Regions from separate parts of the Paenarthrobacter nitroguajacolicus genome, predicted to be linked through region 2. Evidence: riboswitches for the same ligand, from Rfam matches in the RefSeq annotation. Region 2 holds a riboswitch; each other region holds the start of a gene.
The links. A riboswitch is a leader RNA that binds a small molecule or an ion and turns the genes downstream of it on or off. The one in region 2 is predicted to bind thiamine pyrophosphate.

Region 1: it holds a riboswitch for thiamine pyrophosphate, as region 2 does, so the genes downstream of both, KCX59_RS19680 (ECF transporter S component) here and thiD (bifunctional hydroxymethylpyrimidine kinase/phosphomethylpyrimidine kinase) in region 2, are expected to answer to the same signal.
Region 3: it holds a riboswitch for thiamine pyrophosphate, as region 2 does, so the genes downstream of both, thiO (glycine oxidase ThiO) here and thiD (bifunctional hydroxymethylpyrimidine kinase/phosphomethylpyrimidine kinase) in region 2, are expected to answer to the same signal.

What each region holds. Positions count from the first base shown of each region.
Region 1 is NZ_CP073234.1:4,169,684-4,179,456, forward strand. It holds gene KCX59_RS19660 (penicillin acylase family protein) at 1-1,150, shown strand, start outside; gene KCX59_RS19665 (GNAT family N-acetyltransferase) at 1,210-1,809, shown strand; gene KCX59_RS19670 (energy-coupling factor transporter transmembrane component T family protein) at 1,806-2,600, opposite strand; gene KCX59_RS19675 (ABC transporter ATP-binding protein) at 2,597-4,177, opposite strand; gene KCX59_RS19680 (ECF transporter S component) at 4,177-4,797, opposite strand; TPP riboswitch at 4,873-5,009, opposite strand; gene KCX59_RS19685 (NUDIX hydrolase) at 5,433-6,122, shown strand; gene KCX59_RS19690 (DUF4235 domain-containing protein) at 6,159-6,419, shown strand; gene mnhG (monovalent cation/H(+) antiporter subunit G) at 6,491-6,883, opposite strand; gene KCX59_RS19700 (monovalent cation/H+ antiporter complex subunit F) at 6,873-7,151, opposite strand; gene KCX59_RS19705 (Na+/H+ antiporter subunit E) at 7,148-7,714, opposite strand; gene KCX59_RS19710 (Na+/H+ antiporter subunit D) at 7,711-9,324, opposite strand; gene KCX59_RS19715 (Na(+)/H(+) antiporter subunit C) at 9,321-9,773, opposite strand, start outside.
Region 2 is NZ_CP073234.1:2,720,174-2,729,946, reverse strand. It holds gene KCX59_RS12960 (bifunctional folylpolyglutamate synthase/dihydrofolate synthase) at 1-870, shown strand, start outside; gene KCX59_RS12955 (DUF4233 domain-containing protein) at 872-1,324, shown strand; gene ndk (nucleoside-diphosphate kinase) at 1,366-1,785, shown strand; gene KCX59_RS12945 (vitamin K epoxide reductase family protein) at 1,865-2,533, opposite strand; gene KCX59_RS12940 (Rne/Rng family ribonuclease) at 3,005-6,214, shown strand; TPP riboswitch at 6,381-6,479, shown strand; gene thiD (bifunctional hydroxymethylpyrimidine kinase/phosphomethylpyrimidine kinase) at 6,470-8,020, shown strand; gene rplU (50S ribosomal protein L21) at 8,396-8,704, shown strand; gene rpmA (50S ribosomal protein L27) at 8,767-9,030, shown strand; gene obgE (GTPase ObgE) at 9,185-9,773, shown strand, end outside.
Region 3 is NZ_CP073234.1:3,151,462-3,161,234, reverse strand. It holds gene KCX59_RS14930 (DNA-methyltransferase) at 1-355, opposite strand, end outside; gene KCX59_RS14925 (DEAD/DEAH box helicase) at 364-2,067, opposite strand; gene KCX59_RS14920 (RNB domain-containing ribonuclease) at 2,345-3,817, opposite strand; gene KCX59_RS14915 (ferritin-like fold-containing protein) at 3,859-4,527, shown strand; gene thiE (thiamine phosphate synthase) at 4,558-5,229, opposite strand; TPP riboswitch at 5,257-5,375, shown strand; gene thiO (glycine oxidase ThiO) at 5,368-6,636, shown strand; gene thiS (sulfur carrier protein ThiS) at 6,633-6,869, shown strand; gene KCX59_RS14895 (thiazole synthase) at 6,872-7,669, shown strand; gene KCX59_RS14890 (4a-hydroxytetrahydrobiopterin dehydratase) at 7,683-8,018, shown strand; gene KCX59_RS14885 (hypothetical protein) at 8,094-8,396, opposite strand; gene KCX59_RS14880 (DUF3107 domain-containing protein) at 8,434-8,658, opposite strand; gene KCX59_RS14875 (TetR/AcrR family transcriptional regulator) at 8,709-9,443, opposite strand; gene moeB (molybdopterin-synthase adenylyltransferase MoeB) at 9,450-9,773, shown strand, end outside.

The sequences.
Region 1 (9,773 bases), 1.4 Mb from region 2:
TTTGCGCTTCCCGGCCAAGGTTCAGGGCCGGCTGGGGTTCGAGGCCCTCCTGCCGTTGCTACGGAGCCAAAGCGTCTCCGAGGTGGAGCGTGCGTTCGATGCCTGGGTTGAGCCCGTTAACAGTGTGGTGGCCGCCGACGTTCACGGGTCTGTGAGGCACTTCGTTGCCGGGCTGGTCCCGCAGCGCAATCCGGCCAACCGGCGCCTGCCCGCTCCGGCCTTCTCCGCCCGTCATGAGTGGGAGGGCCAGTACGTGATCCTGCCTCGCACCGAGGTCCAGCAGTTTGCCGTGAGCGCGAATGACCGCGCGGCAGGAGGCGGTGACCAGGTGGCCATGGAGTTTGCACCTGCACATCGTGCCCGGCGCATCCGGGAATTGCTGGAACTGGCTCCCGGGCCTTTGTCCGTAGACAATATGCAAGCCATCCACACGGACACGCTACTGGGTCCGTGGCCGTTGTTCCGTTCGATGCTCTCCGGCCTGGACGTCCAGGATCTCTCCAAGGAGGCGAAGGATTTGCGGGTCCTCCTGTTGGACTGGGATGGCCTCATGGAAGCCGGCAGCCATCGCACCGCCGTTTTCGCTGCGTGGCGTGGTGCGCTGGTCCAGCGCCTGGCGCGGCATTCCGTGCTTGCGCCCTTGAATGAGCCCACAGGCTACTCACCATTGTTCGGGCCGTGGTTGTCAGTGGCGTCGCGCGTCGGTTTTGCCCTTGAGACCCTACTGGTCCGTGGCTCCGAGCTCGGCATCAGCGTCGGAGTGGAAGCTGCCGCGGCGCTCGAAGACGCCGCGTTGGAGGAATCCATGCTGAATGGTGCTGCCTGGGGCGACCGGCACAAGCTCCTGCCGGTGCATGTCCTCCCTGGCCCGCTCGCAACGTCGGCACCCACTGCCGACCTCAGTGGAGATACCGGGTGTGTACTGTGCACCGAGAGCCTCCCCGGCGTCGATGACCGTAGCTTCCGCGGGCCCGTGGCCCGCTACGTGTGGGACCTGGCCGATCGGCAGAACAGCCGCTGGATCGTGCCATTCGGCGCCTCCGGCGTGCCCGGTCACATGCACTTCGCCGACCAACTCCCGCTCTGGACAGCCGGGGAACTCACCCCGGTGGTCACTGACTGGTCGCTTCTGACCAACGACACGCCCTGACTCATTCCTGTTCCCGCATCAGTCCCGACATCAGCCCGACCCACGGCCCGAAGGAAACCATGACCACCACCACCCAGGACTTTTCCGTCCGCACCACCGTCTACTCCGAAGACCTGGAAGGCTGGGGTGCGCTCCGCATTGTTCCGTTAGTACCCATCGAGGACATCGACCTCATCTTCGAATGGGTGACCCAGCCCCGGGCAAAGTTCTGGGGAATGACGGAGAACTCCCGCGAAGAAGTCCTGGGGATCTACGAGTTCCTTGACTCCCTGGAAACCCACCACGCGTTCCTGGCCATCCTGGACGGGGAGCCTTTGGCCCTCTTCCAGACGTACGAGCCGCTGCACGATCCCGTCGGCGAGGCCTACCCCGCCCGCGAGGAAGACATCGGCATGCACCTGCTGCTGGCCCCGGCTACTCGGCCCATTCCGCATTTCACCCCGCGGCTGGGCACGTCCTTGATCAAGTACATGTTCTCCCTGCCGGGCAAGGACCGGATTGTGGTGGAGCCGGACTCCCGCAATGCCAAGGCCCTTCGTCGTCTGGAAGCGACGTGCTTCGAGCTGGGACCCATCATTCAGTTGGCGGAGAAGGAGGCCCAGCTAGGGTTCCTGACGCGGGCGGGCTTTGATGAGATCCAGGAGCAGCGGGCCCGCTAGCGCCAGACGAAACTCCAGGTTTCCGCACCCACAGCCGCCAGCACTGCACCGGCTGCGATGACCAATCCGCCAAGGACCACCCACACGTCCAGCAGTGAGTACGTGGATTCGCGTGCCCACGTCCGTGGCCCGCCGCCGAAGCCGCGCGCTTCCATGGTCACGGCCAGTCGGGATGCCCGACGAACCGCCTGAACCAACAGACCGAAACTCTGGCCGAGCGTGGCCTTCAACCGCTGGAAGGGGCTGCCTTGGGAACCGACTCCGCGGGCGCGGCGGGCCATTCCTATGGTTTGCCATTCCTCCGCCATGAGCCCTACAAGCCTCATCGCAGCTAACGATCCGAGGACAAAGCGGTGCGGCAGCTTGGCCTTCTGCGCCAGCGCATCTGCCAGGTCGGTGGGGTCGGTGCAGGTCATCAGCAGGATCGCCGGCAACGCGATCGCCAAACCGCGCAGCATGAAACCGAGCCCCAGCTCCAGGGAACCTTCGCTGATGGACCAGAGTCCGACGTCGAGCAGTACAGCGCCGCTGTCCGCCGCCACTATTGCAGTGCTCCAGCCGCCGATCGCTGCCGCAATGATCAGGGGCCAGGCCCGCTGCCACAAAAGCCTGATGGTGAGGCCGGCAAGCGGGAAGAGAGCCAGTTCCGCAAGGAGCGCCGTCGACGCAGAGACCCAGTCGATGGACAAGGCCAGCACCAGGGAAATCAGGAAGACCGACACGAACTTCGCCAAAGGGTTGGCGCGAGTCAGCAGGGCGTGGTTGCCGCGGATGTTCAGTGCATCCCTCACGCTTCACCCGCTTCCTGATGCGTTGCTCTGCCTTGCGGTATCGGGCCGAGCCGTAGTTCGGTTCCGCCGAGTACAGCACTGAATTCCTGATCGTGGGTTACGGAGACCACCGCGGTTCCGGCGTCCAGCAACTCGGAAAGGAACGACGCCAGCTCGGCCCAGGTATTCGCGTCCTGGCCAAACGTTGGCTCGTCCAGAACAAGGACTTTGGGGTGCGCGGCCAGCACCGTGGCCACCGAGAGCCGGCGCTTTTCCCCGCCGGATAACGTATACGGATTGGCGTCGACGAGATGGGTGAGCCGCAACCGTTCCAGCAACTCGTCCACGCGCTCCTGGCCGTGGCCCAGATGCTTCGGACCAAACATCAACTCATCCAGGACCTTGCCCGTGACGAACTGATGTTCCGGCTCCTGGAACACCGTCCCGATGCGGGAAATCAGCTGGTCTGCTTTCCACTTGAACGGATCAATGCCCGCACGCTCGGAAAGTTCGACGGCGGCACTCACTTTGCCGTCCACGGGCGCCAAAAGACCTGCCAATGTGAGCGCGAACGTGGACTTTCCGGCACCATTGGGACCCGTAATGGTCAGGGCTTGGCCTGCCCGGACCTGCGCACTGATGTCCGTTTGCACGGGAACGGGCGGGATGGTTTTGAAACCTTTGCGCCGTGGCTTTAGTCGGGAAACAGCAAGGTCCTGGGCTGCGAGGAGAAGCTGCGCGGCGTCCGGTTCTTTATGGCGGGTGCGGGTTGCCGGAACGTACCCCGGCACCCAGACGCCAGCCGACATCAGCAGGGTGCGGGCCTCGGAAAGGACCTGGTCGGGAGGGCCGTCCAAGAGGACGCCGCCGGCAGCATTCCCGGTCCCTGCGGCCGTGCTGGACCCTGGCTGCAGGACCACAATCCTGTCCACCAGGTCTTTCCACACGGACACGCGGTGTTCCACCACAACCAGCGTGGCGCCGGTCTTGTCCAGGCATCGCCCAACAGCATCACGGACCTCCAGCACCCCTGCAGGATCCAGGTTGGCCGTTGGTTCGTCCAACAGGATCAGCCCGGGCCGCATCGCCAAAATGCCCGCAAGCGCAAGGCGCTGCTTCTGACCGCCGGAGAGCGCCGCCGTCGGGTGATCCAACGCCAGACCTCCGCCGGCGGCGGTACGCAACCCGACGTCGTCGAGCGCTTCATGGACACGGGACCAAATCTCGTCCCGCGGCACGGCAAGGTTCTCCGCACCGAAGGCAACGTCGTCGCCGACCCTCGACAAAACCACCTGCGTCTCGGGGTCCTGCTGCATCAGTCCCGCGCGTCCTCGCTGCTCGCGGGGCGCGGCGCCATCGATCAGCAGGGAGCCGGTCTCATCCGAGTCGTCTTCCTCATCCCCCAGCACCCCGGCGAGGGCATGCAGGAGCGTGGATTTGCCGGCACCCGAAGGTCCAAGCAGCAGTACGCGCTCCCCGGGTTCGATCCGAAGGTCGAGGCCCTGAATGGCAGCTTGGGCACGGCCGGCATGCCGCCAACCCCAGCCCTCGGCTGAGATGGCGGCAGGCCTCACCGTGCCGCTTTGCGTGGCCGACATCAGCTGAAGACGGGCTCCGAAGCGGCCTTGCGCGAGGCGAAGGAACTCAGCACGCCGGTCTTGGCCAGGCCGCGTGTCGCCACCCATGAGAGTGCGCCCGCGATGATTGCGCCGGAAATTGAGGTGAAGGTGATGTAGGCCAGCTTGTCGACGGCTTCATAGGCGATGTTCCAACCCCACGGGAGGAAGGAGTCGTTCAGGCCGCAGAAGAGGCCCGCGCCCGCACCGGCGAGGAGGGCAGTGGGCAGGTTGAACTTCTTGTACCGGAAGGCGGCAAAGATGAGTTCCGCGCCCAGGCCCTGCAGAACGCCGGAGATGAGCACGGTGGTGCCGTACTGCGAACCCATGATGAGCTCACCGGTGGCGGCAACAGTTTCGCAGAACAGGGCTGCACCCGGCTTGCGGATAATGAGCATGCCCAGGACCGCGGGGATCATCCAGCCGCCGGCAATCAGGCCGGTGAGAGGCGGATACGTCGCGTTCATGGGGATGGATACCAGTGCGGCGCCTTGGGACCATGCCCAGAAGATCACGCCGCCCGCGATGGCGATCAAGGCCGCCACAACGATGTCTACAACACGCCAGTTATAACTGGTCTTCTTCACGTTTACCGTGGTCATTTTCTGCCTCCTGAGGTTACAGGAGGGGAAAGTGCTCCCCGGAATCCGGCTGGCCTGCGCCGCCCGGATCCGGACACTCTGAGAAGCTCGACTCCCTTGCGCCGGTACTAACCGGATCAGGTTCGAGGGTCTGCGGCTGTCCGCACTCTCAGCGCCCTCGCGTCTCCTGCATCTCTGCAGAGTCCGACGGCGGCGCTCCCCTGTCGTTATCAAATCTGCCCTGATGGGCTGGTTCAGTTTACACCTGAGTCTGTGGCGGGTGTTGGTCTGTTGCCGGCAGGCGGTCACAATCGGCAGTGGTGGTGCGTTCCAGGGCTTCCGGGGGTGCGTTGCGAGGGCTTCCGGAGGTGCGTTGCGAGGGCTTCCGGGGGTGCGTTGCGAGGCCCACTCAGCACGCTTACCCCACACCATTCCCTGCACACCAGGCCCCACAACAAGACGGGGGTGCGTTGCGAGGCCCGCTCTGCACCCATCCCCCACACCATTCCCTGCACACCGGGCCCCACAACAAGACGGGGGTGCGTTGCGAGGCCCACTCTGCACCCTTCCCCCACACCATTCCCTGCACACCGGGCCCCACAACGAGACCTGAGAGAATGAACCAGCAGAATCCACCGCGGCAAAGGGGCACCTTCATGACTGACCTTCCCCAGCAAGACCTCCCCCTTCCCACAGAAGTGCCCCAGCCGCGCCTGGCCGCGAGCGTCATCCTCCTCCGTGACTCCCCGGGCGGACTCGAAGCCTTTGTCCAGCACAGGGTGAGCACCATGGACTTCGCCGCCGGCATGGTGGTCTTCCCCGGTGGACGGGTGGATGCCGCGGACGAGTCCGGCTGGGACTACCCCTCGGACCTGCTTCAACGCCACGCGGCGGACTGGCAGCAGAGCTCCATCTGCAGTGGCGCGGGCGAAGCCACGAAGAACGCCGGAACGGTGCTTTCCGCCGCAATCCGTGAAGTCAAGGAGGAAGCCGGGCTCAGCATCGACGCCTCTGACCTCCGCCCGTGGGCCAACTGGATCACACCGACAGACATGCCCAAGCGATTCGACACCTACTTTTATGTTGCCAAGCCCTCCCCGGGGGCCGAACCGCGGCACCAGACCACGGAGGCCTGGCAATCACTGTGGATGCCGGTAGCGGACATTCTTGCGGCGGAGGCCGCGGGCACCCTGAAACTGATGCCGCCCACGTATTACCTGCTCAAACAAATCGCCGGGTTCGCCACCGTGGATGCTCTTTGGTCGGCCGAACACGATGTTGTTCCGGTTCTGGCACCTGTCGGCTCCATGGCTGCGTTCCTCAAGGAGCGGGAAAACCGCCGCTAGCGCTTGGAACGAGCTGGAGCCGGTTAGGCTGGGAGCATGAACCTCTTCTTCAAGCTGATCGGCGCCGGAGTAAGTCTCGGAGCAGGCTTCGTAGGTACCAAACTTGTCAACAAAGGGTGGGAAAAGGCCACGGGCAACAAACCACCCTTGGGCAACGACGACATGGAATCGAGTCTTCGCTCGGCCCTGACTTTCGCGCTGATTTCAGCCTTCGTCAGCACACTCATCCAGGTCCTGGCGAGCAGGGGCACGCAGCGCGCCATTGCACGCTTCGCCAAGACCCACGACATCGTCTAGGCAACCGCACCACTACACAACGCCGGGATCACCCATGAGGGTAGTCCCGGCGTTCGTTGTTTCCGCTGCTGCTAGCGCTGGTTCCCGGGCTCTTGCCCCGCGGCCGCCCGCTGCACAACCGCTTCAAGTTCATCCTTGGTGAGCATTTCGCGATGCCCGTGCTTGGTGCGGTAGGCGGAGCGGCCCACCATGTGAGCGGAAACCGGGGCCGTCAGGAGCTGGAAAATCCACGCCACCAGAAGGACTGGCCATACCCACCAGGTCCGCATCTGGAGGCCGATCGCAGCCAGCATGAGGAACAGACCCAAAACCTGCGGCTTGGTGGCCGCGTGCATGCGGCTCATGAGGTCCGGAAATCTCAACAAGCCAATAGCAGCGCCGAGGGACATCAGTGCGCCCACCACCAGGAACAGTGCAGTGACGGCGTCGATCACAAAATCCAAGCCGGTGGCATCAGGATTCATTGCTCTGCTCCCTCCGTTCGGCTACGAACCGGGCCACGGTCACCGAGCCAATGAACCCGATCACCGCGAGGGCCACCAGCAGCATCAAGTTGTTCAGGTGCTTGTTCATTGCCATGTCGATTGCCAGGGCGGCACCCAGGATCGCCAGCAAGACATCCGATGCCAGAACCCTATCCAGCAAGGACGGACCGATAGCGATCCGGACAATTGCCCCTGCCGCGGCGAGGCTAAGGATCACAGCCGTTGCCACGAGAACGAATTCCTTCATAGCGTTGCCCCTTCCATTCCCGGGCGCTGTTCTGCATTGAGGGCTGCGACTTCTTCGCGCGTGCCCATGATGCGGATCAATCTCGCCTCAATGACTTGGGTTTCCTCGCGGATCTTGTCGATGTCCGCTTCCTCATAAATGTTGAGCGCGTGCAAGTACAGCGTGGACGTTGAGCGGTCCACTTCCACCACCAGTGAACCCGGGATCAGCGAGATCACGTGCCCGGTAGCTGTCACCATCAGGTCTGAATGGCTCCGCAACGGAACGGCGACGACGGCGCTACGCACCGTGGGTCCTTTGGCTACAGCCAGGTACAGAACCAGGAAGCTCGCTGCCACCACTTTGCCGAGGAACATCAGGGCGAAGGGAATAGCGCGCAGAATGTTGAACCTGCCACTGAGCTCCACGGGCGGGAGGTAGAACAGTTTGGCCACCAGCACGGCGATCAGGGCACCAAACAACAGGTTGCCCGGGCTGAAGTCCCGCCAGAGCGCGCCCCAGACGATGACCAACCAGACGAGGAGCGGCAACTCCGTGCGGAAGGAGATGGGTTTGCGGCTCACTTGGCATCACCCGGCTGTGTCTCAACTGACGGTGCTTCGCCCGTCCGCGGTTCGTCTGTTTGTGCCAACGGCGGCACCTCAACGGAATCGCCCAGGACCGAGTGGATGTACGCTGAGCGGTCCAGCATGATCCCGGCGGAACCGTCAGCAACTTTGAAGAGCGGCCCTGCGAATACAGTGAGCGCCACCCCGAACACCACCAGACCCGCCGTGGAGCCAACCATGGTGCGGGGCAGGACGCCCACATTGCCGGGGGTCATCAGCACAGGGTCCGGGTACTCTGCGTCCTCGGGTTTGCGCCAGAACGCCCTGTTCCAGACACGCGCGATGGCCAGCAACGTCAGGAGGCTGGTGACAACGCCACCCACCACCAGCACGATTGCCAAGGGTGTCCCCAACTCCACGCCGGCCTGCAGCAGCCCCAGCTTTCCGAGGAAGCCGGAGAACGGCGGAATGCCCGCAAGGTTCATGGCCGGAACAAAGAACAGCAACGCAAGCAATGGCGAGAGCTTCGCAAGGCCACCCAAACGGTCAATGGACGAGCTGCCGCCGCGCCGCTCTATGAGACCTGTGACCAGGAAAAGGCTGGTCTGCACGGTGATGTGGTGCGCAACGTAGAAAACCGCAGCACCCAACCCGGCCACGGAACTCATGGCGAGGCCAAACACCATGTAGCCGATGTGGCTAACAAGCGTGAAGGACAGGAGACGTTTGATGTCGCTCTGGGCCAAGGCGCCCAGAATTCCGACAATCATGGTGAGTAGCGCCACCACCATCAGCGGGACGTTGAGGGTATCCCCGGGGAACAGCAGTGTTTCCGTGCGGACCATGGCGTATACGCCCACTTTGGTCAACAACCCGGCGAACACGGCGGTGACTGGAGCGGGCGCCGTCGGATAAGAGTCTGGAAGCCAGAACGACAAAGGGAAGACTGCTGCCTTGATGCCGAACGCCACCAACAGCATCACGTGCAGAAGGTTCTGGGTGCCCTGATCCAGTTCGGCAAGTTTGATGGCCAGGTCCGCCATGGTGATGGTTCCGGTGGCACCGTAGATCATGGCGATGGCGATGAGGAACAGCACGGACGACACCACGGAAACCACAACGTAGGTGACGCCCGCCCGGATGCGCGGTCCGGTTCCGCCCAGTGTCATGAGGACGTAACTGGCCGTCAGGAGGATTTCGAAACCGACGTAGAGGTTGAAGAGGTCACCGGTCAGGAACGCATTGGACACGCCCGCCACCAGGATCAGGTAGGTGGGGTGGAAGATCGAGACCGGTGCTTCCTGGTCGCCGTCGGCCATGCCCTGGCCGGTCGCGTAGATGAGCACTGCCAGGCTGACCACAGTGGAAACCACCAGCATCAGCGAAGAGAACTGGTCCACCACGAGGACCACGCCCCACGGCGGCAGCCATCCGCCCAGCGTGACGGACGTTGTGCCGCCGTCCCACACGGAGACCAGGAGCAGGCATTCGAGGAGGAGGGTCGCGCTCAGGATGCCAATGCTCACTACCCGCTGTGCGCTGTGGTGCCGGATCAGCAGGAATGCCAGGGCAGCGCCAAGGATCGGTAGGAGGACAGCTAGCGGCGACAGGTTTGCGAGATTCACGCGCTGCCTCCTTCCTGGTTCGAAGCCGTGTTGGGGGTTTCGGTCGCGTCGGGCCTGTCCTTATTTGCAGGGCTGGCCGGGGTGATGGCGAATTCGGACGTTTCCAGCGGGACGATGGCGTCATCCTCCGCATCGAAGCTCGGAGTCTTGGCCACGCGGACGTCTTCGAGGTCGTCCTGGATTTCATCCTGGCGAGCCAGTACCCATGTGCGGTAGATGATGCCGAGCATAAAGGCGGTGACAGCGAACGAAATGACGATCGACGTCAGGATCAGGGCCTGGGGCAAAGGATCGTTGTACGTTTCCGGGTTCGTTTCCTTATCGAACAAGGGGGCAAGGCCTGCGTACCCTCCCGTGCTCAGGATCAGGATGTTGGTGGCATTTGCCAGCAGCATCAAACCCAACAGCACGCGCGTCAGGCTGCGTTCCAGGATCAAATAGATCCCGCA
Region 2 (9,773 bases):
GATGGCCAAGTCTCAGTCATCACACCGATTTCGCTGGACCACACGGATCTTCTGGGTGACACCACCGAGGACATCGCCTACGAGAAATCCGGCATCATCAAACCGGGCGGCTTCCTGGTCAGTGCAGCTCAACCCGTTGACGCTGCGCAGGTCCTGTTGGAGAAAGCCCGTGAAGTTGACGTGCCGTTCCGTTTTGAGGGCGTCGAATTCGGTGTCGAGTCCCGCAGCGTCGCTGTGGGCGGCCAGGTCCTGACCATTCAGGGTCTCGCCGGCCGCTACGAGGACCTGCTGCTGCCACTGCATGGTGCCCACCAAGCCGAAAACGCCGCCGTAGCCGTCGCGGCTTTGGAAGCGTTCTTCGGTGGGGGAGAGAAAGAGCTCGATGCCGAGGTGCTCAAAGAAGCCTTTGGCAACGTGACTTCGCCCGGCCGGCTCGAAGTTGTGCGCACTGCGCCCACAGTTGTGGTGGATGCTGCACACAACCCGGACGGCATCCGCGTCTCGTCAGAAGCCATCCAGGAGGCCTTCAGCTTCAGCAAGCTGGTGGTTGTGGTTGGCGTTCTTCGGGAGAAAGACGCCGAGGAGATCCTCAAGACCCTCAAGGAATCACTGGGTGGCCTGGCCGAGGAATTCTGCTTCACCCAATCCAACTCGGCGCGCGCCGTTCCGGCAGCGGAACTGGCCGAACTCGCCGTCGACCTCGGCTTCGGCGAGGACAACGTCCACATCGCGGAGAAGTTGGACGACGCCCTGGAATGGGCTGTGGAGCGCGCCGAATCCAACGATGACCTGGCAGGCGGTGTCCTGGTAACGGGTTCCATCACTGTGGTGGCCGAGGCGCGGATCCTGCTTGGAAAGGCGAGTGCCTAGCATGGCGAAAATGACCAAGGCGCAGCGTGAATGGCGGCCCGGCATGCCCAGGAAGCGCCGATCCACCAAGGTGATGTTCGCTTCTACCGTGCTCCTGCTTGAAGCCTTCGTCGCGTTCTTCGGCACGTTGGCAGTCTTCGGCCTGAGGCGTGGAGAAGTTGACCCCGGCATCATTCTTGGGGTCGGCATCGCACTGACGGTGGTGCTGGTGTTGGCGTGCGCCGTACTGTCCAAGCCATGGGGCATCGGGGTTGGCTGGGCACTGCAGCTTGTGCTGATCCTGACGGGCTTCGCCGAGCCCACCATGTTCATTGTGGGGATCCTGTTTGCCATCTGCTGGTGGTACGGGATCAGGGCCGGTATGCGGATTGACCGCGAGGTGGCCCAGCGCGACCGCGAGCAGGCGGAATGGGATGCAGCCCACGGTGACCAGACTGGCCCGCAAACCCCGTAAACTGGCTGGGAAAACCACCGAACAACCACATTGGAGCAACTGTGAGCATTGAACGGACACTTGTCCTGGTCAAGCCCGACGGCGTCGCCCGCAACCTGGGTGGAAGCATCCTCGCCCGGATCGAAGCCAAGGGCTACACCCTGGCGGAGTTGAAGAAAGTCAACGCGACCCGCGAGCTGCTCGAGCAGCACTACGAGGAACACGTTGGCAAGCCGTTCTACGAGCCGCTGGTTGAGTTCATGCTCAGCGGACCGGTTATCGCTGCAGTCTTCGAAGGCCACCGCGTGATCGAAGGCTTCCGCTCGCTGGCCGGAACAACGGATCCGACGACGGCGGCACCGGGCACCATCCGCGGCGACTTCGGCCGCGACTGGGGCCTGGCAGTCCAGCAGAACCTCGTTCACGGCTCAGATTCAGTCGACTCCGCAGAGCGTGAGATCAAGATCTGGTTCGAGGGCTAAACACCCCCGCCGAGATAACAGTTAAGGCCAATGTTCTTCGTGAACATTGGCCTTAACTGTTATCTCGCGAGTGGTGGTTCTACGCTGTGGACGCCACGAAGAGGTGGATGAACGAGAAGAAGATCGTGGCGATCACGGCGATGTACAGCAGGGCAACGATGATCCATCCCGATCCGGACAAAAGCTTGACCAGTGCCGGCGGCGCCTTGATGACCCCGCTGGTGACGTTGCGGATGGTTACCCAGACAAACAGGGGGATCATGGCGGCCCACACCACCATGCAGAACGGGCACAGCACGTGAATGACGTAGAGTGCCTGCGACCATAGCCACACAACGAACGCGAAACCAAGGGTCACACCGGTTTGCAGGCCCAGCCAGTAGCCCCGTGAATACCTGGCTCCCGCGAGAATGCCCATGGCTGTAGTGATGATGACAGCGAAAGCAACGATGCCGATGAACATGTTGGGAAAGCCGAAAACCGAGCTTTGCGGTGTCTGCATCACTTCACCGCAGGAGACAAACGGATTTACATCGCACACTGTCACGTGGTTGGGATCCTTGAGGACCTCAAGTTTCTCCAGCACCAGGATTCCGGAAGCCAGCCAGCCAACGACGCCGGTGATCAACAGCAGCCACGCGAAAGGCTTGTCACGGACCGTATTCGGGAGGGAATCCTGCTGGGTGGATATGTCCTCCACATGGCTTGTGGATTTGTTGGCCAGGTTTTCCCTGGCGGTGCTTGGCATCGCGGATGTGATCCTTTTCGACAAATGGCCCGGCAAGCCGGGAAGGGCTCTTGGGAGGATTGTAACTCCGAAGGCTGGGCGCCGGCCCCAGCTTGTGCACGGAGCTCCACGACACAGCGACCTACCCTGGGAATGTGCAGGGGTGTGAGAGAATGAACATGGCCGGGAGTCGATCCACATTCGAATTCCGGTCCGGTGACTTTGTTCCCAAGACCGCCAGTATGAGCTGGGCATGCCCGGATCGTGTGATCCTCGGTAGGCCCGCCATGTCAATGGACGGCACCTGGTTGTGGCAGCAGAACAACGGGTTTCAGAATAAAGCCGCCGGCCTTCCAGGGCTGCCGCACCCCAATGCTGGTGCGAACCGGAAGGCATACTGCCGACTTCTGTCAACGCCTGCGGGTTTTGACAATATTTGCTCCACTGGGCGCCGGATGTGGCGGCGTCGCTGGGGCAGGAGTGTTGCCACATATGGATAATGACCAGGTTGTAGCCGTTAATGACGAGGCAGCTCCCGCGGAAGCCGCGGAAGCGCCCAAGAAAGCCACCCGGACCCGGCGCAAGGCAGCGCCCAAAGTCGCCGCTGACGTAGAGGCACCTGCGGCCGAGGCCCCCGCCTCGGAAGCCGCCCCTGAGGCCGCCGCCGCAGCACCAGTGCGTCGCACGCGTTCCCGCAAGAAGGCAGAGCCCGCCGAAACCCTGCCCGGTTTGGGCGACGACGCCACTGCTGTGGTCGAAGACGCCGCTGCCGCCCCGGCAGCTGCCGAAGCCACGCCCGAAGCGGCCGCTGAGCCGGCCCCCGAAAAGCCGGTCCGCCGTCGTCGTGCTACCAAGCCCAAAACTGAAGCCGTAGAGGCACCGGTTGCCGCGGAAGCCGCGCAGGAAACCACGACGCCGGAAAATGGCTCCCAGCCGGAAGTACCGGTCGCTGAGGTAGCCACCGATGTTGCTGCCCAAAACCCGGAAGCGGACGCCACCGCGGACGAAGCTGCCCCTGCAACATCCACCTCCCTGTTCATGGAGCCGGTTTCCATCACCTCCATGATCTTCCAGGCCCCGGACCTCACCACAGTTCCCCGCGTCGCCGCGGTGGAGGAGAAGGCTGAGGAGCCCGAAGAAGAAACCGAAACTACCGCTGAAGGCGAGCTGGAAGATGCAGGTAGTCGCCGGCGTCGCAGGAGCCGAGGCCGCCGTGGCCGCCGTGGAACCGAGCGGGACGAGAACGAGACCGAGGACGGCACCGAGTCCGAGGACGAGGAAGCGCCGGTAGTAGAAGCCCTCGAAGAAGGTGTCACGTCTCGGCGCAGGCGTCGTCGCCGCCGTGGAGACCAGGATCTTGAACTGACCGGCGGCTCGGATGATGATCCGCCCAACACCGTCACCCGTGTCCGCGCGCCGCGCCCCATCACGGAAACAGCACCCTCCAACCGTGTTACCGGCGTCAAGGGCTCCACGAGGCTGGAGGCCAAGAAGCAGCGCCGACGCGAGTCCCGTGAAACCGGACGCCGCCGCCAGGTCATCACCGAGGCTGAGTTCCTTGCCCGCCGCGAGTCGGTGGACCGCCAGATGATCGTCCGCCAGCGCGACGACAGAATACAGATTGGTGTCCTGGAAGACGGTGTGCTTGCTGAGCACTTCGTGTCCAAGACCCAGCAGGACTCCCTGATCGGCAACGTGTACTTGGGCAAGGTCCAGAACGTGCTGCCGTCCATGGAAGCTGCGTTCGTGGACATCGGACGGGGCCGTAACGCCGTCCTGTACGCCGGTGAAGTCAACTGGGACGCAGTCAACCTTGAAGGCCAGCCGCGCCGGATCGAGAACGCCCTGAAGTCCGGCGACTCCGTCCTGGTCCAGGTCACCAAAGACCCCGTGGGACACAAGGGTGCCCGCCTTACCAGCCAGATCTCCCTGCCGGGCCGCTACCTGGTGTACGTACCCGGTGGTTCCATGACCGGCATCTCACGCAAGCTGCCCGACGTCGAGCGCAACCGCCTCAAGCGCATCCTGAAGGACCGCCTGCCGGAAAACGCCGGTGTCATTGTTCGCACAGCAGCCGAGGGCGCTTCGGAGGAAGAGCTCACCCACGACATCAACCGTCTGCGTGCGCAGTGGGAAGGCATCGAAGGACAGGCCTCGTCCACCAAGGTCCTGGCTCCGGAACTGCTCTACGGCGAACCTGACCTCACCATCAAGGTGGTCCGTGACGTCTTCAACGAGGACTTCTCCAAACTGATCGTCTCCGGCGACGACGCCTGGGACACCATCGAGGCTTACGTGACATACGTTGCCCCTGATCTGGTGGGCCGCCTCGAAAAGTGGACCAAGGACCAGGACATCTTCGCGGCCTGGCGCATCGATGAGCAGATCCACAAGGCCCTGGAGCGGAAGGTCTTCCTGCCGTCCGGCGGTTCGTTGGTCATCGACCGCACCGAGGCCATGACTGTGGTGGACGTCAACACCGGCAAGTTCACCGGCAGTGGCGGAAACCTTGAAGAAACCGTCACCAAGAACAACCTGGAAGCGGCCGAAGAAGTTGTTCGCCAGCTTCGTCTGCGCGATATCGGCGGCATTATCGTCATTGACTTCATTGACATGGTCCTTGAATCCAACCGCGACCTCGTCCTCCGCCGCATGGTGGAGTGCCTCGGCCGGGACCGCACCAAGCACCAGGTGGCCGAAGTAACGTCGCTGGGCCTGGTCCAGATGACGCGCAAGCGCATGGGTACCGGCCTCCTTGAGGTCTTCGGTGAGCAGTGCGAGCACTGCGCTGGCCGAGGTGTCGTCACGCACGACGAGCCCGTTGAGCACCGACGCGCCAACGTGGTGGCTGCTGAACATCACCGCCCGCATACGGAAGCGCAGCAGCCTGCTGCGCGGACCGAACGCAAACGCCGCCGCGGCAAGGGCGGGGGACCGGCTGTTGCCGAAGCTCCCGCGCAGGTCCACACCACCACGTCCGCCCCGGTCGCAGCATCCACCACGGCTGAACCGCAGGATCCTGCCCGGATAGCCAAAGCCGAGGCAACCAGGGCCGCCCTGGCGACGATTGCCGCTGCAGCGCACGCCGCACACCTGCACGACGACGAAGTTCACCGTGCAGAGGAGGAAGCGCGGGCGGCAGGCCGGCACGAGCCGGACGCAAGCCCTACAGCCGGCACCGCCGCCAGTAGTGAAGCAGGCAGCGGCGAAGCAGGGACTTCAGCCCGCGATGCCGCAAACAGGGAAGCAGCAGTCCAGGAAGCAAGATCTACTCCCGTGCTGCGCTTCGGCGGGGAAGAAGTTGCCTTGCCGTTCGTTGAGCACCACGAGGAACCGCAGGCAGCCAAGCCTGCCATGAGCCTGGATCTGCTGGCCGAAGCGTTTTCGCACCTCGGTGCGGCTCCGGCACCCGAGCAAGAAGCCGCTCCGGTTTCAGCCCCGAAGGCTGCTTCTCCGGCACGGACTGCCGAGGAAGATCCCGAGGCTGTTTCAGCCTCGCGTGGTCGTCGTGGTCGCCGTAACCGGAGTGCCAGCAGGGCCCAGGGCGCGGCCAATGAAACCAGCGTTGAACACCATGAGGCGACAGCGTCGGCCACCCGGGGTTCGGCCCACGAGGCCAAGGCGCCTGTGGAACCGACCAAGAAGGCACCCAAGGATGAGCCCATCATCCTTGGCGTTGGAGTTCCTGCTTCCGAGCTCTAATCGCGACGAATAAGTTGAAGAGGGCCCTGCGCTATCTGCCAAACGGCGGGTAGTGCGGGGTCCTTTTGCTTCCGCTCTGCAAGCCACGCACAGGCTGCGTTCAGAGTCACATCCGGGCGTCGGTGTGGCCCGGTTCCCGCGGCGCGTTGCTTCCCGGCTACGCTTGGGGACTGACACGGGGTGCCGGGCGTTGGGCCAGGCTGAGATCCAAACCCGTTGAACCTGTCCGGTTAGCACCGGCGAAGGGATGTCCTCATGACTGCATCATCATATTCATCGGTGTACCCCCTCGACGCTACGGCTTCGGGCCGCCCAACCCCGCGCATTCTGAGTATTGCCGGCTCGGACCCTTCAGGTGGCGCCGGAATACAGGCGGACCTGAAGAGCATCGCCGCTTTCGGCGGGTATGGCATGGCTGCCATCACGGCCCTCACCGCGCAAAACACCAGGGAGGTCAGTGCCGTCCACGTCCCTCCCGCGCACTTCTTGCGTCAGCAACTGGAAGCCATTAGTGCCGACATCACCATTGACGCCGTCAAGATCGGAATGCTCGGCGACGCAGCCGTCATCAACGAGGTCCGGGGCTGGCTCGAAGAGGTGGGTCCCGCCGTCGTGGTCCTTGATCCGGTGATGGTGGCCACCAGCGGTGACCGGCTGCTGCGGGAGTCTGCTGAGAAGGCATTGCGTTCGCTGCTGCCTTTGGCCCACCTCATTACGCCGAACCTTCCTGAACTGGCCATGTTGCTGGGGGAGCCCGAAGCAACTGACTGGGCTTCGGCGCTGGACCAGGGCAAACGGCTGGCAGCGGAGTACGGAAACACGGTCCTGGTCAAGGGTGGCCACCTGCCAGGATCGGAGTGCCCGGATGCGCTGGTGAACACGAGCGGGCTGCTGTCCCAGGACGTGATCGAAGTGGCAGGTCCCCGGGTTGCAACGCGGAACAGCCACGGTACCGGGTGCTCCCTGTCTTCCGCCTTGGCCACAGTCCAGGCACGAACCTGTGACTGGGAAGTTTCATTGCGGGAAGTCAAGCCGTGGTTGCTAGGGGCATTGCAGGCCTCTGACAGCCTGCACGTGGGTCAAGGCAACGGGCCCGTGAACCACTTCCACCACTTCCAGCAGGCATCCACGCCGGGCACTTTCGCTGCGGCGATGTGGAACGAAGCCGTCCCGGAACTCGAAGCGATTTACGAGCTCCCGTTTATTCAAGGACTTCAATCCGGCGAGCTGCCGGAACGTGACTTCAATTACTACCTTGCCCAGGACGCCATCTATCTCAATGGGTACTCGAGGGTCCTGGCACGTGCGGGCGCCTTGGCGCCCACGGAGGAAGAACAACTGTTCTGGGCAAAGGCATCACAGCAGTGCCTGGAGGTTGAATCGGAGTTGCACAGGAACTGGTTGAGCACGCGGGAAGCCTCCACGGCAACCGGACCGGTTACCAAGTCCTACGTGGACCATTTACTGGCAAAATCCGCCGCCGGCAGCTACGCCGTGGTACTGGCGGCGATCCTGCCCTGTTATTGGTTGTACGCGGAGGTGGGTCAGCAGCTTCATACGGCATACGTAGACGCCGGCGCGCCTGCGGACCACGCATATGCGGACTGGTTGAAGACCTATGCCGACGAGGATTTCGCGGCGGCAACACGGAAAGCGATCAACTTCACTGCTGTCGCGGCCGTCGTGGCTTCTGGCACGGAGCGGACTGCGATGATGGATGCTTTCACTCAGTCCTGCCGCTACGAGACGGCGTTTTTCGATGCTCCCAGGCTGTTTGCCCAGGCTTCGTTCACGCGCGCTCAGTAGCTTTCCGGGCACGCACTTGAGGCCAATTGCGGCGACACGTCCGCGCGTCGCTGGCCGGATCGCGTTAATCTCGCTCAAACCCTGTAGGCTGTATGGGCACGGTGCCGGGAGAGTCCGTTACAACTGGTGATGCAAGTCACGAGGTAGCCTCCGGACCCGGCCTCATTTGCAGCTGAAGGTCAAACTAGCGTAATCTTGATCTTCGGTGCTTACGCCAACACTTGGGTTATGCCCCTTGGAATTGTTCATGGGATGACTCGCGGACTTCGATTTAGAAGTCCACGGCGTTGAGGCACAGCGCGAACCAGGGCTGATTCCGGTTCAAGGTTCCGCACGCAAATTTTGTAATAAACGTCGAGAGAAGTGAGTACCCAAGTGGTGTACGCGATTGTCCGCGCAGGCGGCCGCCAAGAAAAAGTTTCCGTTGGAGACTACGTAACGCTGAACCGCGTCCCCGGTGGAGCCGGTAGCACGCTTGAGCTGCCCGCATTGCTCCTGGTTGACGGCGAGAAGGTCACCTCCGCAGCTGCGGAACTGGCCAACGTCAAGGTCACGGCTGAGATCCTCGAGGACCTCCGTGGTCCGAAGATCGTCATCCAGAAGTTCAAGAACAAGACCGGCTACCGGAAGCGTCAGGGTCACCGTCAGGAACTGACCAAGATCAAGATCACCAGCATCGCGTAACTTTCGTTACCCGCTGTTCAGGTTTTTCAGTTTCCCCAGAAATTTAGAGGCAGGCATTTCACATGGCACACAAAAAAGGCGCGAGTTCCACTCGCAACGGTCGTGACTCCAACGCTCAGTACCTGGGCGTCAAGCGTTTCGGTGGTCAGGTAGTTTCCGCTGGCGAGATCATCGTTCGCCAGCGTGGAACCCACTTCCACCCCGGTGCAGGCGTCGGTCGCGGTGGCGACGACACCCTGTTCGCACTGCAGGCCGGTGCGGTTGAGTTTGGTACTCGCCGCGGCCGTCGCGTAGTGAACATTGTTGCTGCTGCAGCTGCAGAGTAACTACAAGTTCTGAACCGGTGGAGCGGGCCAAACGGCCCGCTCCACCGTTCTTTTAACCGCATTACAATCGACTAGGGCGCTTTAGCGCACTGGTTTTTGCAACAACGCTGGCAACAGCAACAAGCGCTGTAAGACAGCAACTGAGGAGATTCACGTGGCGAGCTTTGTAGACCGGGTAGTCCTGCACGTATCCGGCGGAACCGGCGGCCACGGCTGTGTCTCTGTCAAGCGGGAAAAGTTCAAGCCGCTCGGCGGCCCTGACGGCGGCAACGGCGGCAACGGCGGCGATGTCATCCTGCGCGTATCCGCCCAGACCACAACCCTGCTTGATTACCACCACGCTCCCCACCGCCACGCCACCAACGGTGGCCCCGGCATGGGTGACTGGCGTGGCGGCAAGAATGGTGAAACCCTGATTCTTCCCGTGCCCGATGGCACCGTGGTCAAGACCAAGGACGGCGACGTTCTGGCCGACCTCGTTGGCGAGGGTACTGAGTACATTGCAGCTGCCGGCGGCCAGGGCGGCCTCGGCAACGCGTCCCTTTCATCGCAGAAGCGTCGGGCTCCGGGCTTTGCCCTGCTTGGTATCGAAGGTGAATCCAGCGATATCGTCCTGGAACTTAAGTCCATCGCAGATATCGCCCTGGTTGGTTTCCCTTCTGCCGGTAAGTCGAGCCTCATTGCAGCCATGTCTGCTGCCCGGCCCAAGATTGCCGACTACCCGTTTACTACCCTCATTCCCA
Region 3 (9,773 bases), 430 kb from region 2:
GGACTTCCCGGTAATCCAAATGCAGGTACAGGGTGCCGTCGTCTGCCAGCAGTCGCCAGGCCTCCACGAGCTTTGGTTCCAGGAAAGACCAGTAATCGCTGAAGGCGTCGTCGTAGCTATGGAGGGCGCCCTTGATGGTGTCGTAAGAACGGCCCTTGAAGCCGACGCGGTCGCCGTCGCCGTCCGCATTGCGGACCATACGGGTTTCCTGGCGGCGTTGGACCCTGCCCGTGTTGAAAGGCGGGTCCACGTAAATGAGTGTGAAGGCGCCGTCCGGCAGCGTAGGGAGGAATTCCGCGTTGTCCGCGTGCACCACCAAGTTGCCGCCGTCCGGCGCCCAAACAGATTCAGTCATTGAGGTTTTTAGGCCTCGGTGCTGCCGGACTGGGCAGCTGCGGTCTCTCCGGAAACCACTTCGCCGTTGCGACGACGCGTGCGGGTCCGACGCGTACGTGACGGCTTCTCCGCATTGTCCGCAGTGGCGGTGCGGGTCTCCGAGGCGCCTGCAGCGGGGGCTGCCTCACCATCAGAAGTACGACGGCGGCGCGTACGGTTACGACCACCCTCGCCCTTGGATTCGTTGGACCCGGCGTCACCGGACCTGCCGGAGCGGCCACGGCCGCCATCGCGACCACCGTCGCGCTTGCCGTCTCGTCCGCCATCCCGGCCGGAGCGGGCGTTCTTCTTGCCGGTCTCGCCCAGGTCCTCAAGGACCTCGGCGTCGACGCCGGCGAGGACGCGCTTGTTGCGCGGGAGGCGGCCCTTGGTGCCCTCGGGGATGTCGAGATCGGAGAACAGGTGCGGCGAAGAGGAGTACGTCTCAACGGGCTCGGGAACGCTGAGTCCCAGGGCCTTGTTGATCAGGCCCCAGCGAGGCATGTCGTCCCAGTCAACAAACGTGACGGCCGTGCCCTTGTTGCCCGCGCGACCGGTACGGCCAACGCGGTGCAGGTAGATCTTTTCGTCTTCCACGCACTGGTAGTTGATGACGTGGGTGACGTCATCGACGTCGATGCCGCGGGCTGCGACGTCGGTGGCCACCAGGACGTCAACCTTGTTGTTGCGGAAAGCGCGGAGCGCCTGCTCGCGGGCGCCCTGGCCAAGGTCGCCGTGAATGGCTGCAGCTGCGAAGCCGCGGTCTACGAGTTCCTCGGCAACCTTCGCGGCGGTGCGCTTGGTCTTGGTGAAGATGATGGTGCGGCCACGTCCGCGGGCCTGCAGGATGCGGGCCACAACCTCGGTCTTGTCCATGCTGTGGGCACGGTAGATGAGCTGGCGGATGTCGCGCTTGGTGAGGCCTTCATCATTCGGGTCAGCCGCACGGATGTGGGTGGGCTGCGTCATGTAGCGGCGGGCCATGGCGATGACGGGGCCGGGCATCGTTGCCGAGAAGAGAAGCGTCTGCCGAACGGCGGGGGTGCCCGCAATCAGCGTTTCGACGTCGGGCAGGAAGCCGAGGTCCAGCATTTCATCGGCTTCATCAAGGATGACCATCTTGACGTTCTTGAGGCTGAGGTGCTTCTGCTTGTAGAGATCGATCAGCCGGCCGGGCGTGCCCACTACGATTTCGACGCCCTTCTGCAGGGCATCAACCTGCGGCTCGTACGCACGGCCGCCGTAGATGGTGGCGATGCGCGCGTTGCGCTTGCGCGACGCGGTCTGGAGATCGTTGGCAACCTGCACCGCGAGTTCACGGGTGGGGACGATCACCAAGGCCTGGGGTGCGCCCGGGACAGCAAGCTTTTCGTAACCGGCGTCGTCGCGGCCGGCGACGCGCTGGAGTGCGGGAATGCCGAACCCAAGCGTCTTTCCCGTTCCCGTCTTGGCCTGGCCGATGATGTCGTGGCCGCTCAAGGCGACCGGCAGGGTCATGGCCTGGATGGGGAAGGGGTGCGTGATGCCAACGTCGGCCAAGGACTCAACGATGTCGGCGCGCACGTTAAAATCAGCGAACGACTTCTCTTCGATCTCGTGGGGCGTCTCATCCGAGATGATCGTTTCCTCGGGTTCGATTGATTCGGTTCCGGTGGAGTCCGTCAGGACTTCGTGGGTATGCAATTCACTCACAGGGAGTTTCCTTATTCATTTGGGCATTGGCGCTGCATGCTCAACGGCGGCGGCGGAGCCGTACCGGAGCACGAACGGGCGCGCAAGCAAGTCCAGTGGAAGCCGATCGCGGGCTATCTAAGTACTGGCACTGGTGACCAGTTGGTACATCTCAAGATCGCGTAGGGGCGGGCTTGTTGAGTTCAAAAATTAACTGAATCAACGACCGGGCATCCATTACTACAAGCCCAGTCTATCCTCTGGGGGCCGGAAAGCCCGGATCGCCGGATGAGCGGCTTCAGGGCAGCAACTGGAACCGGATCTCCCGGCTGGCGATATCAGCCTTCAGCAGGCGCACCCGAACCTTGGTTCCGGACTCCATTTCTCCGTCGCAGCGGGCCGTGACAGCGGGTTCTGCGATTTGCACGACGCCAAAGGGTCCGTTGCCGTTTCCGTTTCCACGGGCGGCTCCGTTGGAGGGTTTGGACCCGGAAATGACAACAGCCTCGAATTCCTGGCCGATGTGGTTGGCAACGAGCGCCGCTTCCACTGTGTCCAAAGCCGCCCGCTCGAGGCGTCCGGCCAACTGATCCGAGGATGCCATGATCTCGGGTAACGACGGGAGGGCTTCCCGCGCCCATGCCGGAATGTCCTGGTTATTGCTGAGGGCTTCGCAAATCACCAGGACAAAGCGATCAATGAGGCGCCGCAAGGGTGCTGTGGTGTGGGCATAGGGAGCCCCGATAGCTGCCTGGATCACATTGGCCGGAACATCACCGTCAAAGGGCGTGTAGCCTGCACCGCGGAACAACGTTCCGGCCGAATGCAGGATGGCAAGCTGTTTGGGATCGGATGCATCCAGGGTCCGCAGGTATTCGCCGTAGCTGACCTCTCCGTCCCAGGGTTTGCCGAGGGCAGTGGTCTGCCGCTTGAAATGGAGCAGTGACCGATCATCAGGTGCGGGCATGGTGCGCAGGATGCCCACTTTTCCATCGAGCATCATCTGCGCGGCGGCCATGCCGGTCATGAGGGAGATCTGCGCGTTCCAATCCTCAACCGGCAGGGACGGTGCCGCTGCGATTCTGTACCCGCCGCCGTCAGTCGCCTGGACTATTTCCTGTTCCGGCATGTTGAGGCTTGCGCCGCCGCGTTGACGTTCCAGTTCAACGCGCTTCAGTCCCACTTCTTTGAGTAGCTGGAGAACCGGCGGGGCAGTACCGTCGTCGATCTGTTGTTGTGCGCCCTTGTAGCTCAGCTTTGCCCTGCTGCGCACAGTCGCACGGGCAACGGTGACGGCCAAAATTTCAGCTTTCCCGTCCAGGTCGAAATCCCAAACGAACGCGCTGCAATCCTGGTCGGCCAGCAGGCTTCCCGCGTTCTCACTGATGACCTCCGGATGCAGCGGGATCCGCCCGTCAGGGGCGTAGAACGTCTGCCCGCGTTGACGCGTTTCGGTATCAAGCGCGCCGCCGGGAGCCACGAAGGAAGGCACATCGGCGATGGCATAGAGGACCTTGTACCCATCACCGGCCCTTTCAATGAACAGAGCCTGGTCCAGGTCGGTGGACGTCGCGGGGTCGATGGTCACAAAAGGAATATCCCGCAGGTCCTGGGCCGGCAGCTCAAGGGCCTCCACCGCTTCCCGTGCCTCCTCCACAGCTTCTGCCGGGTATTCGCCGGGGAGTTCCAGCTCCGTCCTTAGGGCGGCGAGGGCCGAGGCGAGCTGGTCCGACGAGTCGTCGACGTTGGGCGCAATCCGATGATGTGACACGAAAATCAGGTTAGCCCGAAATGGGCCGATAGTCTTGGATCATGGGCACTTCCCCGGACGCCGCAGCCTATGCCGGGCAACTCTCAGCGGAGTTGCTTGGAGCCATGGCGTATGGCGAACTGTCCGCCTTCGGGCGGCTCTCCTTGGATTCCCGCTATGCACCCACGCTTCACGACAGGTCCGTGCTCGCGAAGATCGCAGTGGGGGCCTACGGAAACTTCGCCCTCCTCAACGACCGCCTGTCGGAGATGGGTCTGGATCCCGAACGTGCCATGCTGCCGTTTCAGCGCTCCTTCGATCACTTCCACGAGCGCACCAAGCCGGGGGACTGGTTCGAATCCGTGATGAAGGCCTATGTCATCGATACTGTGTCATCGGATTTCTATAGGGCTGTCTCGATGTTCCTCGACCCGACAACGCAGCATTTCGTTGAGCGCGTTGCTTCACCCGATCAGGCCACGGAAGTCCTTCGCGTCCTGCTCAGGCGGGCCTTGGCAGATGACCCGCGCCTCGCTTCGCGATTGGCGCTGTGGGGCCGCCGCTTGGTGGGGGAAGCGCTGACGCAGGCGCAACGCGTGGGCATGGAACACCCCCTGCTGGGGCCGATGCTGAAAAGCGGCGGGGACGCGCGTGCCGCGGCGAAAAGGCTGACGACGGAGCTCGCCGAAAAGCACGCCCGCCGGATGACTGGCCTCGGCCTGACCGCCTAGCCCGCGGATCGCACGGAACCTCCGGCTTCCCTAGACGGAATCCAAGGCTTCCAGCAGCGACTTGGCCGCCGCCGTCGGGTCCGGTGCCGCTGTGATGGCGCGGACCACCACGATCCGGCTGGCGCCCGCTTTCACAACCTGTTCAACGTTGCTGAGATCGATGCCACCAATGGCGAACCAGGGGAGGGTCACACCGTCGCCCGAGCGCTTGACCGCTTCTGCGGCATATGTGACCAGGTCCAAACCGACAGCAGCGCGACCTGGTTTGGTGGGTGTTGCCCAGACCGGACCCACGCAGAAATAGTCCAGTCCCAGGGGCCCTTGGGAGGTGGCGACAGCGGCATCGATTTGTTCGGTTGTGTGGGTGGAGAGGCCTATGCCGGTGGCGTTCGGCAGGAGGGTCCGGGCTGCAGTCAGGGGCAGGTCCTTTTGCCCGATGTGGAACACGGGAGCCCCGGAAATGCTGGCAACATCGGCCCGGTCGTTGACCGCCCAAAGCCGTCCGTGCCGTTGTGCGACGCTCCGCAGGACGGCCAACATCTCCAGTTCCTCGGCAGCTTCCAGCGTCTTGTCGCGGAGTTGGATGATGTCCACGCCGCCTTCGAAAGCGGCGTCCACAAAGTCCTCAAAATCGCCCTGCTGCTTACGGGCATCGGTGCACAGGTAAAGACGGGCGGAGGCAAGAGCGTCAGGCTGAGTCATGGGAACCAGAGTAGTTCCTCTAAACTGGGCTCGTACTGCGGGAGCCGCGACATTCGTCATATGACTGTCCGGCTGAGAGGGCTTCAGCGCCGACCGCTTGACCTGATCCGGCTAGTACCGGCGTAGGGAAGGAAACGAATGGCAGATTCCCGCCGTACCCGCCTCCAGGCAGACGTTGCCGTCATTGGTGGCGGCGTCATCGGCCTCGGCATCGCTCACGAAGCCCGGCGATTGGGCCGTTCAGTTGCGCTGATCGACCCCGCTCCCGCTTCCGGCGCGTCCTTCGCAGCGGCAGGCATGCTTGCACCCGTCAGCGAACTCCATTACCAGGAAGAAGACCTTCTTGAGTTAATGCTTGAGTCTTCCCAGCTCTGGCCCTCCTTCGTGGACGGCCTGCATCAAGGCGCAGAGGACAACGGATATCGCACGACGCCGACCCTCGCCGTGGGTGCCGACGCAGCCGACCGCCGGGCGCTCGCAGACTTAAGGTCGGTCCAGCTTGCGGCTGGCCTGGAAGTCGAACCTATCGCTCTGCGGGACGCGAGGCAACGGGAGCCGCTCCTCAGCCCGCAGATCTCCTGTGCTTTCGATATACCTGCCGACCACCAAGTCGATCCAAGGAGACTCGCGGCATGCCTCCTGGCAGGACTGGCAGCCCATTCGCCCAATGACAGTTCCTGGGTGTCGGGAGCCGATGACGGATTCGCCATTGCTTCCAGGGCGCGCGGTTTGCTGTGGGAAGGCGGGCGTGTCACAGGCGTGGCGCTGGACTCAGGAGTCACCGTTCACGCCGGAGAAACGGTGGTGGCCAACGGGCTCGGGGCGTCCCAACTCTCCGGTCTTCCTGAAGGCCTCAGGCTTCCCGTAAGGCCGGTCTACGGGGACATCCTCCGGCTTCGCGTCCCCGATCACCTGCGGCCCTTGGTCACATCAACGATTCGCGGGATGGTTCGCGGGGTGCCGGTTTACATCGTGCCCCGGGACGACGGAACTGTGGTGATTGGAGCCACGCAACGCGAAGACGGGTTGTCAGCCTCTTCCAACGCGGTCTCGTCGGGTGGCGTTTACCAATTGCTGAGGGACGCCCAAGTATTGGTCCCTGCAGTGGCTGAACTGGAACTCCTTGAAGCAACCGCCCGCGCCCGGCCCGGAACTCCGGACAACGCTCCACTGCTCGGACGGGTCGGTGCTTCCAACGGCGACATCGACGGCCTGGTGATTGCCACAGGATTCTTCCGCCACGGAGTCCTCCTGACTCCGGTGGCCGCCAAGATCGTGGGGGAACTCCTCAAAGGCTCCTCGGACTCCCGGTGGGCCCCCTTCCTGCCCCATCGTTTCGCGGGCAACGCCCCTGTTGCCCGAGCACTTACACCAGCAGCCCGAACCACCACCAAGGAAACAGCATGAACATCAAAGTGAACGGAACCGACCACGCAGTCTCTGACGACGCATCCGTCAGTACCCTCGTCACCGCCGTCACCGGTCGCGCCTTGGACCCTCGCGGACAAGCGGCCGACGGCGGCAAGCTGGGAGTCGCCGTCGCACGCAATTCCGAGGTGGTGCCGCGCAGCCAATGGGCCGTGACAGCGCTCTCCGACGGAGACGAACTCGAACTCGTAACAGCAGTCCAGGGAGGCTAATCATGACAACAGCAAACGTTGACGTTCGCACCGACGCACTGGTGATCGACGGCGTCGAGTTCGGTTCCCGCCTCATCATGGGTACCGGAGGCGCGCCGAGCCTCGACGGCTTGGGAGCAGCGCTCCTCTCTTCAGGGACGGAGCTCACCACAGTGGCGATGCGTCGCTATTCGCCCGCCGAAACGGGCTCGCTGTTCCAGCTGCTGGTGGACCATGACATCCGCGTGCTGCCCAATACTGCTGGATGTTTCACGGCCAAGGACGCCGTGATGACTGCTGAACTGGCCCGGGAAGCACTTGAGACCGATTGGGTGAAGCTGGAAGTCATCGCGGACGAACACACGCTCCTTCCAGACGCCGTGGAACTGGTGGATGCAACGGAGCAGCTGGTGAACCGAGGCTTCAAGGTATTCGCTTACACCAATGACGATCCCGTACTCGCGCTCAGGCTCGAGAACCTGGGTGCAACAGCCGTGATGCCCTTGGGATCGCCCATCGGGACGGGCCTTGGCATCCTGAATCCGCACAACATTGAGCTCATCGTGTCCCGGGCCTCCGTACCCGTGGTCCTGGATGCAGGGATCGGGACGGCCTCCGATGCTGCCCTTGCCATGGAACTGGGCTGCGACGCCGTCCTGCTTGCCACCGCCGTAACGCGGGCGCAGAACCCGGTGCAGATGGGCGAGGCCTTCAAACACGCTGTGATCGCCGGTAGGCTGGCCAAGCAGGCGGGCCGGATCCCGCGGCGGGAGCACGCGCTCGCATCCTCGGCGATGGAGGGCCGGGCAGAGTTCCTCTGATGAAGGAGCAGTCATGGCAGGCACGGAAGACCAACTGACTGAAGCAGCCATCAATGATGCCCTCGGTGACCTTCCGGACTGGAAGTACCAGGGTGGCCTGGTGAGTGTATATAAAACCTCGACGGCGGCGGACGCGCTAGCGCTCATCGCCGCGGTTGGAGAGATCGCCGAGGACCAAAATCATCATCCGGATCTGGAGTGGCGCTACAACAGGGTTTTTCTCCGCTACGTGTCCCACGATGCGGGCGGCCAAGTGACCAAACGTGACGTTGCCGCTGCCACCGCTGTGAGCGAAGCGGCCGCAAAGGTAGGCGCAGCTGCGCAGCCTGAGCGGTATCCGGCGTCGTAAAGAGCCGAGATGGCAGTTAACACCAATCCCAAGCTTGACCATTGGTGTTAACTGCCATCTCGCGGGCTTAAGGCATTAAAGCCGCAGGGCCTTGGTGAGCGCCGCAGTGTCGTGTTTCGTTCGGGTCCGGCCCAGGAAGAGCACCACGGCAACCGCCGCGGCAGTCCCGAGCACAATGGGCAGAACCCAAGGAATCCATGTGGCGCCCGGCTGGTAGCCCAATCCGGCGCTGATGAATGCGATCCAGCTCAGGGTGCCGACAGCTGCTGAGACGCCGGCAGGCAGCGCGATCCCGTATTTGCCGTGCCGCTTGTCGTTGGCCCACACGATGAATCCGGTGGCAATGGTGGCCAAAACCACCACGACGAGAGAAAGCATGAAAACTCCTTAGCGGACGACGAGACGGGTGATTGGGCTAGAGGGCCCCGAAGCCTACGCGGCGGACTTCCTCGGCGCCGATCTCCACGTAGCCCAGGACGTTGCCCGGAACGATGATCTGGCGGCCCTTCTCGTCCGTAAGGCGAAGTTCGGAGCCCTTGGTCACGGCCTCGGCCACGATCTTGGCAACAGCATCGGCATCCAAAGAGGATTCGAGCACGATCTCACGGCCAACATTCTGAATGCCGATCTTTACTTCCACAGCAAGGCCTCCAAGCCAATCAAGGGTTAAGTCAGTCCTCTATTTGTAGCCTAGGACTCTTTGGGGAAACGACTGATTCCGCGCCAAGCTAAACGATAGATCAGATCGCTGGCCACATCGAGGTCCAGGTTTCCATCCGTTTCAAGCCAATACCGGGCGCTGACCTGCGCCATTCCGGCCAAACCACGCCCAAGCAGCTGCGCTTCAAGCGGGGGCAGCTTGGTGTCCTCCGCAATCACGTGGGCCACGGCGTCCGCGAACGTTTTGTTGAAAGTCTCCAAACGCGAACTGACGTCGGGGTCGTTGATGAGGTCGGACTCGAACACCAGGCGGTGGGCTTGGTCGTCGTCGGCGATGAACCTGTAGTAGGCGCGCATGACGGCCTTGACGCGTTCCTTGTTGTCCGTGGTGGAGTTCAAGGCGTCGAGCATCAGCTGCGTCAAGGTTGCCAGGTGGCTGTCCAAGAGAGCCATATAAAGCTCGCGCTTGGACGGGAAGTGCTGGTAAAGCACTGGTTTACTCACATGTGCGGCTTCCGCGATTTCGTCCATGGCCGCGCCGTGGAAACCGTTGGAGACGAAAACTTCCAATGCCGCGTTCAGCAACTGGGCGCGGCGCTCGTCCCGCGGCAACCTTGGTGAACGCGTTGTACCTGCCCGTTCCAGCTTGGCCGGTGCTCCATCGTTTGCCCGTGTGCCGTCAGCCACAGTCTGCCGCCTTTCCTTTGCAGTTATGACTACTCTACCGGGGGGTAATATGACCGCGCGGCATCTGCAGGCATACATTGGGGTATGGCCTCAATTGTTGCTGCCCACACTGCTGCGCCCGCTGTCCTGCCGCCACTCGTCGAACCTGCCGCCGAACTCACTCCGGCCGAGGTGGAGCGGTACTCCCGGCATCTCATCATTCCCGAAATTGGCGCCCTGGGCCAACGCAGGCTTAAGAATGCCAGAGTCCTCGTCATCGGCGCCGGAGGCCTCGGGTCCCCGGCTCTGCTTTACCTGGCCGCCGCAGGCGTGGGCACTCTTGGCATTGTGGACGACGACGTGGTGGACCTCAGCAACCTGCAGCGACAGGTCATCCATGGTGTGAAGGACGTGGGTACGCCCAAGATC